DNA from 2 places in the Tepidibacillus fermentans genome. Region 2 is predicted to be linked to the other one. Evidence: riboswitches for the same ligand, from Rfam matches in the RefSeq annotation. Region 2 holds a riboswitch; the other holds the start of a gene.
What was found. Region 2 has a riboswitch for thiamine pyrophosphate ahead of thiS (sulfur carrier protein ThiS). Riboswitches for the same ligand answer to the same signal wherever they lie in the genome.
Positions count from the first base shown of each region.

Region 1 (8,207 bases), on a different contig from region 2:
TGGGGGTTCGACTCCCTTCACCCGCACCATTGAGTATAAGTGTTATATGCTTACTAATATATAAGCGGACGTGGCTCAGTGGTAGAGTATCGCCTTGCCAAGGCGAGGGTCGCGGGTTCGAATCCCGTCGTCCGCTCCATATTTACAATGCGTCCTTAGCTCAGCTGGATAGAGTGTCTGACTACGAATCAGAAGGTCGGGAGTTCGAATCTCTCAGGACGCGCCATTTTTCTTCGGGGTGTGGCTCAGCTTGGTAGAGCACCTGGTTTGGGACCAGGGGGTCGCAGGTTCAAATCCTGTCACCCCGACCACCAAATGAATATAAAAGTTAGTAAGCGGGTGTAGTTCAATGGTAGAACTCCAGCCTTCCAAGCTGGCGGCGTGGGTTCGATTCCCATCACCCGCTCCATTATTTTCTAAGTACATTGTAGAGCAAGATTCTGCTCAAATTTTCTGTTCGAAAAAAATTATTGTACTTAATATTAGTCGATTTATTTTGGAAATAGCGACGTCAAATTTATTATATACAATTGAATTCTAGTCTCTATGGGACTATAGGGGAAGCGGAAGCTCTCCCTTTTTTTATGCGCTTGACATTCGTTTGGAAAGAATGATGAGTTTCTTTTTACTTTTCGAACAGTTGTCTGAAACAAAGGTGAACCGCTAAAATGTAAATATACTGTATAGTCGAAATATTCGATAATAGAGGTGGAAAGATGCATAAAGATATTACAATTATTGGGGTGCCACTCGATTTAGGTGCTGGGCGTAGAGGCGTAGATATGGGGCCAAGCGCCATTCGTTATGCAAATGTAAAGGAACGACTTGAGAATGCAGGATATCATGTAAAAGATTTAGGGAATCTATATGTTCCTACTCCTGAAACATATACCATTGAGAATCCAAAGTTAAAATATTTAAAAGAAGTAAAGAAAGTGAATGAAGAATTGGCAAATCAAGTGAAAAGGATTATAGAAGAAGGACGATTTCCACTTGTTTTAGGGGGAGATCATAGTATTGCGATTGGAACAATTGCAGGAGTATCGAGCCATTATCCCAATATGGGAGTAATTTGGTTTGATGCACATGGAGATATCAATACTCCTGAGACTTCGCCTACAGGCAATATTCATGGAATGCCACTTGCAGTAAGTTTGGGGAAGGGCCATATTGATTTAGTAAATATCTTAAATTTTTCCCCAAAGATTAAGCCAGAGAATATTGTAATCATTGGTGCAAGAGACTTAGATAAAGGCGAAAGAGAATTTATCAAGACAAATGGGATTCGAGTATATACAATGCATGAAATTGACCGCATAGGAATGGCAAAAGTAATGGAAGAAACAATTCATTATTTAAAAGATAAGACTGATGGTGTTCATTTAAGCTTTGATTTAGATTGTTTGGACCCCAATGACGCTCCTGGAGTCGGAACACCCGTTACTGGAGGGGTAACTTATCGTGAAGGTCACTTGGCAATGGAGATGATTGCGGAAGCTAACTTCCTTATTTCTGCGGAATTTGTAGAAGTAAATCCAATTTTAGATGTGCGCAATCGAACCGCAGAAATAGCTGTTGGCTTAATGGCATCTGCTTTTGGCGAAAAATTATTGTAGTAGTTCTTCTATGAAAATTTTTCTTAAATTGCAATTTTTAAATCGTAGTGCTAAGATAAGCTTGAAAGTTAGGATAAAAATGAAAATGGAAAATGGGGAGCTTGAGAGGTCTTGCTGAGAGGGTATTCCGTTATGACAATACCGACCCAAAAAACCTGATCTGGGTAATGCTAGCGGAGGGATTTTTACTTTTATTTGTTCATAGCTGGCCGTGAGTGGTTAGCTTTTTTGTTTATTAAATAACACTATTTGAAAGGATAGATAATAAATGCCAGTAATTAATCTTAGTTTTCAAGTCATTCCGAAAGTTCCCGATGCAGATACTTATCGGATCATAGATTTAGCGATTGATGTCGTTAAAAGATCAGGTGTGAAGTATGAAGTAGGTCCTATGGAAACTACCATGGAAGGAGAGTTGGATCAATTATTAGAGATTGTAAAAGAAGCACAACAAGTATGTGTAGATGCTGGAGCTGAACGCGTGATGACCATCATTAAGATTGACTATCATCCAAAAGGAGTCACGATGGAAGAGAAGATTGGAAAATATCGGAGCTGATTGAATGAAGAAGATCAAAAATCATTATCCAGCCCTTCTTATGATTGTTTTTGGTCTTTTACTATGGGAATTTTTTGTGAGATTATCTCAAGTTGATATTTGGATCTTGCCTGCACCAACCGATATTATTCAAGCAATGGTCAAGCAATACCCTATCTTGCTTGACCATACACTAATTACTTTATATGAGGCACTAGTTGGATTCTTGCTTGCTGTCATTGTCGCTTTATTTTTGGCTCTATTAATCGATAGCTTTTCGTTCTTTAAACGGGGATTTTATCCGATCTTAGTTGCTTCGCAAACGATACCGATTATTGCCATTGCACCTTTATTATTGATTTGGTTCGGATATGGTCTATTGCCCAAAATTGTGGTTGTTGCCTTAGTATGCTTTTTTCCAATTGTCTTAAATACGATCGATGGATTGAACCAAGCTGATTCAGGTCTTATCTCGTTATTGCACACGATGAATGCAACAAAATGGCAAATTTACAAAAAGGTACGATTTCCATCGGCATTACCTTCATTATTTTCAGGACTAAGAATTGCTGCCACTTACAGTATTATGGGCGCAGTCATTGGTGAATGGCTGGGTGCAAATAAAGGCTTAGGAATTTATATGAAGAACTCCTCTCATTCTTTTTTAACTGCGCAAGTATTTGCAGCGATTTTAATTATTGTATTAACAAGTATTTTGTTTTTTAGCTTCCTATTATTACTTGAACAAAAATTGATACCTTGGGCAAAATTAAATCAAGAAGATTAGGAGTGAAATAAGTTGAAAAAGAAGTTCATGATGAATCTAACGATTATTCTTGCGTTCATGTTTCTAATGATCGGTTGTTCTACGAATAACAAACAAGCAGAACCACCAAAAGAAAAAGCAAAACCAATGAATATTCAGGTCATGCTCGACTGGGTACCCAACACAAATCATACCGGATTATATGTAGCAAAAGAAAAGGAATGGTATCAAGAACAGGGTTTAAATGTGGAAATCGTTCAACCGTCTGACGGTGGTGGTGCAGCGCAAATGGTTGCTGCGGGTAAGGCGCAATTTGGAATCAGTGCCCAAGAAGAAGTAACGAATGCTCGTGCCCAGCAAATCCCGATTGTTTCCATTGCAGCAATCATTCAACATAATACTTCTGGTTTTGCATCTCCGAAAGAGAAAAATATTACAACACCGAAGGATTTTGAAGGAAAGAATTATGGCGGTTGGGGAGCTGAATCGGAAAAGGCTGTTATCCAATCTGTAATGGAAAAATATAATGCTGACTTTAATAAAGTAAAATTTTTGACTGTTGGAGATGCAGATTTCTTTACGATTACCAAACGTGATGTTGACTTTGAATGGATTTATTATGGATGGACGGGAATCGACGCTGAATTAAGGAAGTTCCCAATTAATTATATTGAACTTCGGCAAATCGCTCCAGAATTAGACTACTATACACCAGTTATCATTACCAATGAGACCTATATCAAGGAACATCCGGATATCATTAAAAAGTTCATGGAAGCGACAAGCAAAGGATATGAATTTGCCATTTCAAATCCAGAAGAGGCTGCAAATATTTTGTTAAAAGAAGTTCCAGGAATGAATGCAGAATTAGTTAAAGCTAGTCAAAAATGGTTGAGTAAAAAATATCAAGAAGATGCCCCGCAGTGGGGAATTCAAAAACCAGAAGTTTGGAGTAATTATGCCAAATGGATGGCCGATCATAAACTCATACCTTCAATGATTGATGTGAATAAAGCTTTTACAAACGACTTTTTACCGAAAAAATAAGGATGTAGGAAGATGACTACCTTTAAATTGGAACTACAACATGTATATAAAGAATATCCATTACAAAATGGAAGTTTTAAAACATTAGAAGATATTTCGATGCAAATTGAAAAAGGTGAATTTGTCTCAATTATTGGCCCTAGTGGGAGTGGAAAAAGCACTTTGTTCAATCTAATCAGTGGTTTAGACTCTCCCACAAAGGGAGATATTTTACTTGATGGTCAATCGATTAAGAATAAAAAAGGCTTTGTCAGTTATATGCCGCAAAAGGACCATCTACTACCATGGAGAACAGTATTGGATAATGTAATTTTGGGAATGGAGATTAAAGGAATTCCCAAAGAAACGGCAAGAAAAAAAGCCTTAGAACATCTTGATGTTTTTGGGCTAGCTTCATTTGCCAACGAGTATCCTTCTGCATTATCTGGCGGAATGAGGCAAAGAGCGGCTCTTCTTCGTACAATCTTGTTAGATAACAATGTATTATTATTAGATGAACCGTTTGGTGCCTTAGATGAAATTACAAGAATGAAAATGCAACATTGGCTATTAGAAATTTGGGAGAAATATCACCACACCATACTTTTTGTGACTCATAGTATTGATGAAGCGGTTTATCTTTCTGACCGCGTCTATGTTTTTTCTCACCGTCCAGCCCGAGTGAAGGAAATCGTCGAGATTGATTTACCTCGACCAAGAGATCCTAGCATTATTACAGGAGAGAATTTCTCCCGATTAAAAGAAAGACTTTTAACTTTACTTGCAAAAGAATAATTTAGATTTCACTTCTAATCTTCCCCTTTATTTCATATATATGAGATTGGTAAATTTTTCTTCACCAAATTGTAACACTATTTTTCTATTACTTAGTTTATAATGATTTAGAAATAATTGTATATTTTATTTCATCTGAGAAGTTGAGAAGTTCAATTTGGAGAGAGGAAACCAATACCGCAAAGAAATCAAATTGTGAATGATTAGGAGGAGAAATCGTTGAGAAAACTTTCTTTACTTTTTCTTAGTTTGATTTTATTTATAGGGATTTTCTTTGCAGGTTGTGGCAAAGAGAAGGAACCAAAGCAAATTCTTTTAGATTCGATTAAGAAAAATGCAGAGATCAAAAGTTCATCTTTTGATGTTAAAATAGACCTTACACTTGATACAAGTAAATTAAAAGGAACAAACCAAGAGTTAGCTCCATTACAAATCTTAAACGAAGTCCACATGTCGATCAATGGTAAGCAGACGGTAGAGCCGATGCAGTATGAAGGGAATTTACATGTACAAGGGATGAATCTAATATTCGACTTTCCGATGATTTTAAAGGAAAATACATTTTATATGAAATTGCCAGCGATGATTCAATCCCAAATTGGTGATCCAAAAAAACAGTACGTTTCATTAGATATGACTGAATTCGAAAAAACAAATGATCCCCAAAAAACGGCTGAAGATAATGAAAAATTGGCAAAAGTTATATTGAATAGTTTAGATGGAAACGCATTTATTAAAGAAGATAGTAAAAAGTATTCACTAACGGACGGAAAAGTAGAAAATGCAATAACTATTGCAATTACAAAGGAAAACTTAAAACCATTTTTACAAAAATTCATGGCAGAAGGGTTACCCGTACTTTTAGAACAGTACGAAAAATATGCAATAACGGATGAGAATAAAAAAGAATTACAAAAATTGAAAGATGAACTAAATAAAAATAAAGCGCAGATTGATAAAACCATTAAGGAAATCGATAAGTATCTCAATTTAAATACCTTTAAAACTACCAGTGTCATTGATAAAGATGGTTTTGAGAGAAAAATGTTAAGTACTTTTGATGCGCTTGTGAATTTAGATCAAGAAGGATCAATTGGGATAAAACTCAATGTAGAAGTGAATCAGAACGATATTAATAAAGAACAAAAATTTGAAATGCAAATACCATCCAAAGAACAAACGATTGATCTGAATGAATTAGAAAACGAGAATATGACACTTAATTAATGGCTGGGTACCGAAACCGGTACTTTTTTTTTACGTTTTAAGTATAGAGAAGAAGGATGAAAAAGGTGAATGAGCGAATAAGTTTAAAACAAATACTAGTGATAACCAGTTAATGGAGGAAAAAGATGATGGACTACATCTTTAATATGTTAGACGACATCGTGGATATTTTATTAGTTAGTTATGTGATCTATAAATTACTGATGCTTGTAAGAGGCACTCGCGCGATTCAATTATTGAAAGGAATTATGGTCATCGTCGTCGCTTGGTTAATTAGTACATATTTTGAACTTCGAACATTGCAATGGTTAATGTCACAAGCTTTTACTTATGGTGTATTGGCCATCATCATCATCTTCCAACCAGAACTTAGACGTGCACTAGAACAATTAGGAAGGGGCCGTTTTTTTTCACGATCTATACATTACGAAGAAGAGGTTGTAACGAAGATGGTTCACGAAATTGTTGAAGCTTTTCGTTATTTAGCAAAAAGGAGGATCGGTGCCCTAATTGTCATTGAACGGGAAACAGGATTAAATGATTATATTGAGACAGGAATTGATTTACATGCGTTAGTTTCCTCCCAACTGATTATTAATATTTTTATTCCCAATACACCTTTGCATGATGGAGCTGTTATTATCCGAAATGGACAAATCATGGCTGCTGCATGCTATCTTCCCCTTTCAGAAAATCCTTTTATCAGCAAGGAATTAGGGACACGTCATCGGGCTGCGATTGGCTGTAGTGAGGTCTCAGATGCCATTTCCCTTGTCGTTTCGGAAGAGACGGGTCATCTTTCTATTGCAATCAATGGCCAAATCGAAAGAGGATTGACGCCTGAACGATTAGAGAAAAAACTTTTCGAAGAATTACGGCCAGTAGCTAAAACAATGAGTTTATTTCGCCAGAAAGGGGATCTAGATGGATAATTGGTTAAAGAATAATAATGTACTCAAAGCACTATCGCTTATAATAGCGATTATGCTCTGGCTAGTCGTTAACATGGAGCAAACAGCCAATCCAAGTCTAACCCCGATCGATCAAAGGGAGAATGCATATATATATGAAGCGAATGTAATTCCGAAATATAACGAAGAACAGTATGTAGTTGATGTTCTAACAAAAAGAGTAACGGTTACCTTAAAAAGTAATACTAGGACAATTGGGGAGATTCAGGATGGCAAAATGATTGATAAAGGTCAATTTTTTGTTGACCTAACTTCCTATAAAAAAGGAACCTTTGATGTTCCTATTCAATATACCGGTTTTCCAAGAGGAATTGATATTGACATTCAGCCTCGTACCTTAAAAGTGAAAATTGAGGAAAAACATCGGATCGAGATGCCGATTCTCGTTGATCAACTGGGAAAAGCAGCAGAAGGATTTCAAACTGGTGATGCGATTGTGACCCCAAGTAAAGTTCACATTTCTGGTACCAAAGAAGAAGTAGAATCCGTCGCTTTTGTGAAAGCGTTCATTAATGTAGAAAATGCAAACAAAATGATTACTGAGCAAGTTCCGCTTCATGCATTAGATAAAAAGGGGAACCCTGTGAAAGTTGAAATCACCCCGCAAACGGCAGAAGTCAAAATACCAGTAACCAGTCCATACCAAATGGTACCTTTAACTTATAAAATTATTGATCAACCAAAAGCTGGACTAGCGATTCAATCGATCGATCTAAAAACCAAAGATGTGACTTTATATGGTCCAGAAGAGATTGTGAGTAAATATGAAGTTTACCAAGGACCGAATGTTTCTGTTGCCAATTTACCAATAGGCAAAAATTCAATTCAGCTGAAGATTCCTGTCGCATCAGGATTATATAAAACCGAACCTGATCAAATTCAGCTTGAAATCACAATTGTAAAATCAGAAAAGAAAGATTTTAAGAATATCGGCATTGATTTAAATGGATTAAGTAAAGGACTAAAAGGGATCATCATATCCCCTACCACCATTAATTTAACTCTAGAAGGGGCGCCTGATATATTAAGATCTACAAGGAACGATGATATCCAAGCTTTCGTTGATCTAACCAATCTACCTCCAGGAGAACATGAAGTAGAGCTTCAATATAATGTACCTTTATATACGAAAGTGATAAATACAAAAGAAAAAGTCAAAGTTCGAATTGTAAAGGAGTAAAGGAATGGCTATTCGCATATCAAACATCAAGTTACCTATTGATCACACTGAGAAAGATTTCATCCAAGCCATCGAAAAGAAATTACGT
Region 1 covers NZ_SMAB01000026.1:14,440-22,646, reverse strand. The annotation lists tRNA gene EDD72_RS11700 (tRNA-Leu) at 1-29, shown strand, start outside; tRNA gene EDD72_RS11695 (tRNA-Gly) at 65-139, shown strand; tRNA gene EDD72_RS11690 (tRNA-Arg) at 150-226, shown strand; tRNA gene EDD72_RS11685 (tRNA-Pro) at 235-311, shown strand; tRNA gene EDD72_RS11680 (tRNA-Gly) at 336-409, shown strand; gene rocF (arginase) at 717-1,616, shown strand; TPP riboswitch at 1,700-1,815, shown strand; gene EDD72_RS11670 (thiamine-binding protein) at 1,885-2,175, shown strand; gene EDD72_RS11665 (ABC transporter permease) at 2,180-2,941, shown strand; gene EDD72_RS11660 (ABC transporter substrate-binding protein) at 2,969-3,967, shown strand; gene EDD72_RS11655 (ABC transporter ATP-binding protein) at 3,980-4,741, shown strand; gene EDD72_RS11650 (hypothetical protein) at 4,961-5,968, shown strand; gene cdaA (diadenylate cyclase CdaA) at 6,094-6,900, shown strand; gene EDD72_RS11640 (CdaR family protein) at 6,893-8,119, shown strand; gene EDD72_RS11635 (NAD(P)/FAD-dependent oxidoreductase) at 8,124-8,207, shown strand, end outside.
Region 1: another riboswitch for thiamine pyrophosphate. It lies ahead of EDD72_RS11670 (thiamine-binding protein); the one in region 2 lies ahead of thiS (sulfur carrier protein ThiS).

Region 2 (8,207 bases):
CGATGGAATGGAGAGGGATAGCTGCCTCATCTGGAATAGCTATGGGGCCTGCTTTTCTTCTTAAAGAGGAAAAAGTAGATGTCCAAAGATATGAAGTGAATGACATAGAACAAGAAGTGAAACGCTTTGAAGAAAAAGTAAAGCAATCCATCAGCGAGTTGGAAGCGATTCAACAAAAAGCAAAGGAAAAATTAGGAGAAAAAGAAGCGCAGATCTTTGCTGCTCATATTCTCGTTTTGCAAGATCCAGAATATATTGGCGCAGTAAAAGAGAAGATTCAAACCGAATCCATTAACGCAGAAGCCGCATTAAAGGAAATCACAGATCAATTCATTACCATTTTTGAAAGTATGGATAATGAGTACATGAGAGAACGGGCTGCCGATATTCGCGACGTAAGCAGTCGGGTTTTAAAAAGACTTGCTGGAATAGAAGAAAAATCGTTAGAAGACTTCAATGAACCTGTTGTTTTAGTTGCTCACGATCTAACCCCCTCCGATACAGCCCAATTAGATCGGGATAAAGTTGCGGGCTTTGCCACCAATATTGGCGGTCGAACTTCTCATTCGGCGATTATGGCTCGCTCCATGGAAATTCCTGCGGTTGTAGGCTTAAAGAATATTCTTGAAGGGGTAGAAGCTTTAGATTATCTCATTGTCGATGGCATTGAGGGAGTCGTTTATAAAAATCCCACTTCAACGATGATTGAACAATATGCAATAAAGAAAAAAGCTTATGAAGCAGAACTTGCTGAACTAGCGAAGTTGAAGGCAGAGCCTTCGATTACAAAGGATGGTCATCGTGTAGAAGTCGTCGCCAATATTGGTAATCCAAATGATGCAAAAGTTGCTGTTGCCAATGGGGCAGAAGGAATTGGTTTATTCCGCACAGAGTTTTTGTATATGGGAAGAACCGACCTTCCTTCTGAAGAGGAGCAGTTTGAGGCCTATAAACAAGTGGCAGAGATGTTCGCAAAAGAGAACCCAATCGTTATTCGTTCTCTGGATATTGGCGGAGACAAAGAATTGCCTTATCTTGATCTGCCGAAAGAGATGAACCCGTTCCTTGGCTATCGAGCAATTCGACTCTGTTTAGATCGTACCGATATTTTTAAGACACAACTTCGTGCGATTTTGCGTGCAAGTGTCTATGGTAATATTAAACTAATGTATCCGATGATTGCTTCTTTACAGGAATTACGCGAGGCGAACAAGATTCTAGCTGAGGTCAAACAAGAACTAGATCAACAAAATATTCCCTACAATAAGGAAATGGAAGTAGGGATGATGATTGAAATCCCAGCAGCAGCAGTGATTGCAGATCAACTTGCAAAAGAAGTGGATTTCTTCAGTATTGGAACAAATGATTTAATTCAATACACCATGGCTGCCGATCGCATGAATGAGCGTGTCTCTTATTTATATCAACCCTTTAACCCTGCTGTACTGCGATTAATCAATATGGTAATTCAGGCTGCTCATAAAGAGGGAAAATGGGCAGGAATGTGTGGTGAAATGGCTGGTACTATTCCAGCGATCCCGATCTTATTAGGAATGGGATTAGATGAGTTTAGTATGAGTGCTTCATCTGTTCTTAAAGCCCGTTCTTTGATCCGAAAATTAAATGCAGCTGAAATGAAACTCGTTGCGGAAAAAGTTCTGCAAATGGAAACCGCTGAAGAAATTGTACAATATGTTGAGCAAGAGGTCTTGGAAAAAATAAAATAGAAAATTATAAAATCCCCCTTTACAAAATTAATCTTGTCTAGGGGGATTTTATTATATTATTATCGTTATTTCTATTTGTTCTAATTTGACAGTTCAAACGCGAGGGTGATTGATCGACGAGTGCGTCAAACCGACAGGTTTCCCGTCTTTACTTTTTTTATGTGTCGCTTTATAATAATTGTAAATTAAAATAATTGGTAAAATTTAATAAACGTAACAAGGGGAGCCTATAGAGATAGGCTGAGAAAGAAATGTTATTTCTGACCCTTATCACCTGACTTGGGTAATGCCAACGTAGGGAATGTTACACAGTCTTTTATGTGCAAATTCTTTACGGATTTGCACTTTTTTAATTTAAAAGGATTTAGCAAAGGGGGGCGGCGGGAATTTGGTTGTTAATGGTAAAGAAATCACAGGATTTGCAGGAAAAACGGTGGCTGAGTTGTTAAATGAACTTAAACTAAACCAAACACTTGTAGTCGTAGAAATCAATTTTGATATTATACCTAAAGATCAATATGATATAAGAATCCTTCAAGAAACAGATAAAGTAGAAATTGTTAGTGTTGTTGGTGGAGGTTGATTGAAAGATTTTACTACAAGTTCTTATCGATGAAAAAATAAGAAAAAAGGAGTGGGGTTTAGAAATGAGTAAATTAAGTATTGGTGGAGTCGAATTAAAAAGCCGCTTATTCATTGGTACTGGAAAATTTCCTAATCATCAAATTCTACCAGAAGTGATTCAAGCTTCGGAATCACAAGTCATCACGATGGCAATTCGACGTGTAAACTTAGATTCAAAAGAGGAGAATATTCTAGAATATATACCAAAGGACTGTATTTTATTACCAAATACTTCTGGAGCAAGAAATGCACAAGAGGCAGTGAGAATTGCAAGACTTGCTAGAGCAATGGGATTAGGGAACTGGATTAAAATTGAAGTGATCTCGGATAATAAATATCTTTTGCCAGACAATGCAGAAACGATTAAAGCCACCGAGATCTTAGCTAAAGAAGGCTTCGTTGTGCTTCCTTATATGAGTCCCGATTTAATGGCAGCGAAAAGATTAGTAGATGCAGGGGCTGCTGCAGTTATGCCTTTAGGAGCTCCTATTGGAACAAACCGTGGTTTGAAAACAAAAGAGTTAGTTCAAATCATAATCAATGAGATTGATCTCCCAGTGATTGTTGATGCGGGAATTGGAAAACCATCAGAAGCAGCAGAAGCGATGGAAATGGGGGCAGCGGCAGTGTTAGTTAATACAGCCATTGCTACAGCAGAAAATCCCGTCCAAATGGCTAAGGCTTTTTCTTTAGCGGTAAAAGCAGGGTATCTCGCTTACCATGCAAAACTTGCTGAACAACACCAGCTTGCTCAGCCTTCGTCACCTTTAACAGGGTTTTTATATGAAGAGGTGAGATGAAATGGGCTTTTATGATGTATATTCCCAGTATAAGAATATTGACTATCACCAGTTTTATGAAGAATTAACCGACTCAGATATTTTAAAAATCATTCACAAGGATCGTCCAATCAATGAAATTGAATTTCTTGCATTATTATCTCCAAAAGCGGAGAACTATTTAGAATTAATGGCACAAAAGGCTCATACCTTATCCCTTCAACATTTTGGGAAAACCGTTTTATTGTATACTCCCATGTATCTTTCTAACTATTGTACGAATAAATGTACTTATTGTAGTTTTAGTATTGATAACCAAATCAAAAGAAAACAATTAACAGCAGAAGAGATTGAAAAAGAAGCAAAAGCGATCGCAAGTATGGGATTTAAACATCTCTTAATTTTAACAGGAGAATCGAAAAAAGATACACCACTCTCTTACGTGATTGATGCCGTTCACATCTTGAAAAAATATTTTGATTCGATTGGAGTCGAGATTTTCCCATTGACCGTAGAAGAATATCAACAAATGATTGAAGCTGGCGTAGATAGCCTTACCATTTACCAAGAAGTATATGACGAGGAGATTTATCGAAAAGTTCACCTTGCAGGTCGTAAACGTAACTATCATTTCCGACTTGATGCCCCTGAGCGGGGATGCATAGCCAAAATGCGCAATGTCAATATAGGAGCATTATTAGGTTTAGGTGAATGGCGAAGTGAATCCTTTATGACAGGCCTTCATGCGAATTACTTACAAAATAAATACCCTGATGTAGAAATAAGTGTATCTTTTCCAAGAATTCGTCCCCATGTAGGGGTTTTTGAAGATATATATGAAGTAACTGATCAAAATTTAGTACAATTTATGTTAGCGTTACGTATCTTCTTACCTCGTGTAGGGATTACCATTTCGACAAGAGAACGCCAAGGATTCCGCGAGAATTTGATTCCCTTAGGGGTAACAAGAATGTCTGCAGCTTCTTCTACAGAAGTAGGTGGACATTCAATAGAAGATGCGGGGGATGGACAATTTGAGATTGATGATAAACGAAGTCTGGAAGAAGTAAGAGCAGCGATTTTCAAAAAAGGGTATCAACCGATTTTTAAAGATTGGGTAAGGATATGAGGATTAATGTTATATTTAATTACGAATCGAAAAATTGTAAAAAAAGAAAGTTTCATAGGGGTCATCGAGCAAGCGGTATATGGTGGTGTCGATGTCATCATTTTGCGAGAAAAAGATCTATCTATTGAGGAACTATTCCCCTTGGCTTTAAAAATAAGAGAAATCACAAAGAATAATGGAGTTAAGTTGGTGATTAACCATCATTTAGAAGTGGCAAAAGAAGTGCATGCGGACGGTTTTCATACGAGTTATGAAAACTTTATGAAAACAAATATCGACTTTCCTAGTATCATAGGAGTTTCGATTCACCATTTGCTAGAAGCGAAAAAAGTTGAGAAAAAAGCGAATTATCTTCTTGCAGGGCATGTTTTTGAGACAGATAGCAAGAAAGGGCTTAAACCAAGGGGGATATCCTTTATTGAAAATCTAAAACAAGAAGTTCATATTCCTATTGTAGCCTTAGGGGGAATTCATTTACACAATATTGAACAATTACTTATAAGAGGAATCGATCATATTGCAGTCATGTCGGCGATTATGTCATCGGAAGACCCTTATCAAACGACAAAAAATTTGAAAAACAAAATGAAGAAATTTAATCATCAAAGCGAAGCGTGAGCATTAGTTGTTCACGCTCTTTTTTATGTGCGCCCAGCATGGGCGCAAACTAAACCTATACACCTAATACAAGAATCTTTGTCCTGTTTATGTTATACTATTTTATAGGAAATCGTGTAAAGTTGGAGGCTACTATGGACAAACAAAATCGCATGACAGCCAAACAAAAGAATAACGTGATTCCAATGGCTTTCGATGCGGATTTTTTCTTCGAAAGGGCTATGCATTACCTTGAACAACATAACTACACAAAGGTCTTAAAATACCTTTGGAAAAGTGTTGAATATGATTCCAGTAATCCTGTGCATTATTGTAATATTGCTGGAATTTTAGCAGAGATGGGAAGATTTGAAGAATCCACTCGACTTTTACTATATGTTGTTGAAAAACTAGATCCGAATCTGAAAGAGTGTTACTTTTATTTAGCTAGTAATTATACCTATCTAGATGATTTGGAGTCTTCCTACCACTATGTAAAGTACTATCTTGAAATTGATCCTAATGGGGAATACGCAGATGAAGCGAAAGAAATGCTAGACTATGTGGCCTATGAGTTAGAACTATCTGAAGAACAAAGAGAAAACGATAATATGCAATTATTGATTTGGCATCGTCAGGCAAAGCGTGCCATTGAAGAGGGAAAATATTATGAAGCCATCAAACTGTTACTAAGAATCTTAGAAATTAATCCTGACTTTATCATTGCACGCAATAATTTATCACTTGCCTATTTTTACATGGGGAATGTAAATAAAGCGATCGAGCAAGCAGAGTTGGTTTTAGAAAGGGAACAAACTAATATTCATGCACTAGCAAACCTTGCGATTTATTATCATCATTTGCAAGATAAAAAGCGATATGAAAACTATCTCACGATACTAAAAAAAGTTGTTCCATTTCATCGAGAAGGTTTATATAAATTAGCCACTACCTTTGGAATCTTAGGGGAGGATGAATTTTCCTTTAAATATCTGAAAAAGATGATTAAGGATGGTATAGGGGATTGGCTAGTATTTCATTACGGTGCAATTGCTGCATTCAATACAAAGCGTTATGAGATCGCTGCGAAATGGTGGAAACAACTGTTAGTCAATCGTCCATCAAAAGTAGCTGAGTTTTATTTAGAACTTTTAAATTGGATTGAAAAAGAACCGAATGGACAATTACCCAACCTTCCTTATCTTCATCAAGTTCCATTTCCCGATTGGTTGGATACCATTGAAGAAGACCCTGTGCAATATTTTCATCAATCTTTTTTACGCTTCGTCATATTGCGAAGTTTGAAATATGGAGATGAGTTAACGAAGGAACGAGCTGTTGCGATCCTTTATTTTGTTGAAGCTGAGGATACAGAGGAGATTCTCCGTCAACTATTAGTCGATGATCAGCAATCTTTCTCTTTAAAGAAAAAGGTGCTTTTCATTCTAGAAGATATGGATGCGATTCCACCTTATCGACTAAAATGGAATTTACGATTGATCGATAAAGGCCGACTAACTCCTGAGAAAAAACATTGGAAACCATCTTGGATAAAAGTAATGGAAATTCTTGAAGAAGAAATGATCGAAAGATATTCTTTTTTGGAAATTCTTCATGCAAAGGAACTATGGTATCACTTTCTCGCCAAAACGATACCAGATACACCGCAAATTCGTAAGGCAGAAGGATGGGCAGCTGCAATAGAATATATGATTAGCTATCTTCGTGAGAAGCCAATGACGATTGAAAGATTAGGAGAACGATATCTCGTATCTGATCTTACGATTTTGAAAAATATAAAACGGCTTCAAGAAGTCTTATCCTCTACCTACCCATCGAATGAAATTCATCGGTTCAATTAATTTGGACTGATTTTTTTCTATCAGATGGTGAAAATAAGGAGGAACATTCCCACTTCTGACCACTAAACCTAATGTCTGCATTTTATACCCCTTGGGGTACTCGACAATTATGTCAGAATTGAGTAAGATATATATTATGATTTGAGAATAAATAACATTGTTTTATATAAAGGAGGTTATGGATACTTATGAGTGAAGAGAAAGTATATGATGTTGCCATTATCGGTGCGGGTCCTTCAGGAATGACTGCTGCAGTTTACACCTCACGTGCGAATTTAAAAACAGTGATGATTGAAAGAGGTATTCCAGGTGGCCAAATGGCAAATACGGAAGAGATTGAGAACTACCCAGGTTTTGATAGTATCCTTGGTCCGGAACTTGCAAATAAAATGCTTGATCATGCGAAAAAGTTTGGAACCGAATATGCATATGGAGACGTACAAGAGATTGTGGATGGAACTCCATATAAGATTGTAAAAACAGGAAATGGAGACTATAAAGCAAAGGCAGTGATTATAGCAACGGGGGCAAAACCACGTTTGCTTGGTGTACCAGGTGAAAAAGAATTATCTGGTCGTGGTGTTTCTTATTGCGCTGTTTGTGATGGGGCATTCTTCAAAGGAAAAGAATTAGTGGTAGTAGGCGGCGGAGATTCAGCAGTAGAAGAGGCTGTATTCTTAACGAAATACGCTTCAAAGGTAACCATTATCCATCGCCGAGACCAATTTAGGGCACAAAAGATTTTACAAGATCGTGCATTTAAAAACGAAAAAATTGAATATATCTGGAATACCACAGTTGAAGAAATTCTTGGAGAAAATCGCGTAGAAGGGGTTCGAATCAAAAATAAAGTAACTGGGGAAGTTAAAGATTTTCCAGCCCAAGGTGTGTTTATCTATGTTGGAATGGATCCATTAACTGAACCATTTAAAAAACTTGGTATTACAAATGAAGCAGGATATATTCTAACCAATGATAATATGGAAACAAAAATTCCTGGTATTTTTGCATCAGGAGATGTAAGAGAAAAAACGCTACGACAAGTAGTCACAGCTACTGGAGATGGTAGTATTGCAGCAATGGCTGCTCAACACTATATTGAAAGTCTAGAGGATTAAAAAGAATAGATTGTTACAAAGAATTAAAATTTTTGTAACATACGCGTAATATATAGGGGGTATAATAAGATTGAACATTGAAATGACCCCCTTTTCTATATAGAAAAATGTATGCATGGTATCTCGGCCATGCTATTTTTTTGTGTTAGGAGTATGGAAGGGTGAAAGATTGTTAATATAAGAATAACGTGCTATTCTTTATATGGAATCATTTCGGAATAATGACTTTGTCTCAAAGTGTAGGATGAAGTCAGTCATCGAGGTGAAGATTGTGAAACGAGTAACAAATTGTATCCTACAAAATGGGAACCAAATTTTAATGTTACAAAAACCGAGACGAGGTTGGTGGGTGGTTCCTGGTGGAAAAGTTG
Region 2 covers NZ_SMAB01000011.1:15,683-23,889, reverse strand. The annotation lists gene ptsP (phosphoenolpyruvate--protein phosphotransferase) at 3-1,727, shown strand; TPP riboswitch at 1,937-2,046, shown strand; gene thiS (sulfur carrier protein ThiS) at 2,116-2,310, shown strand; gene EDD72_RS07855 (thiazole synthase) at 2,375-3,151, shown strand; gene thiH (2-iminoacetate synthase ThiH) at 3,153-4,259, shown strand; gene thiE (thiamine phosphate synthase) at 4,266-4,877, shown strand; gene EDD72_RS07840 (tetratricopeptide repeat protein) at 5,012-6,718, shown strand; gene trxB (thioredoxin-disulfide reductase) at 6,907-7,836, shown strand; gene EDD72_RS07830 (NUDIX hydrolase) at 8,081-8,207, shown strand, end outside.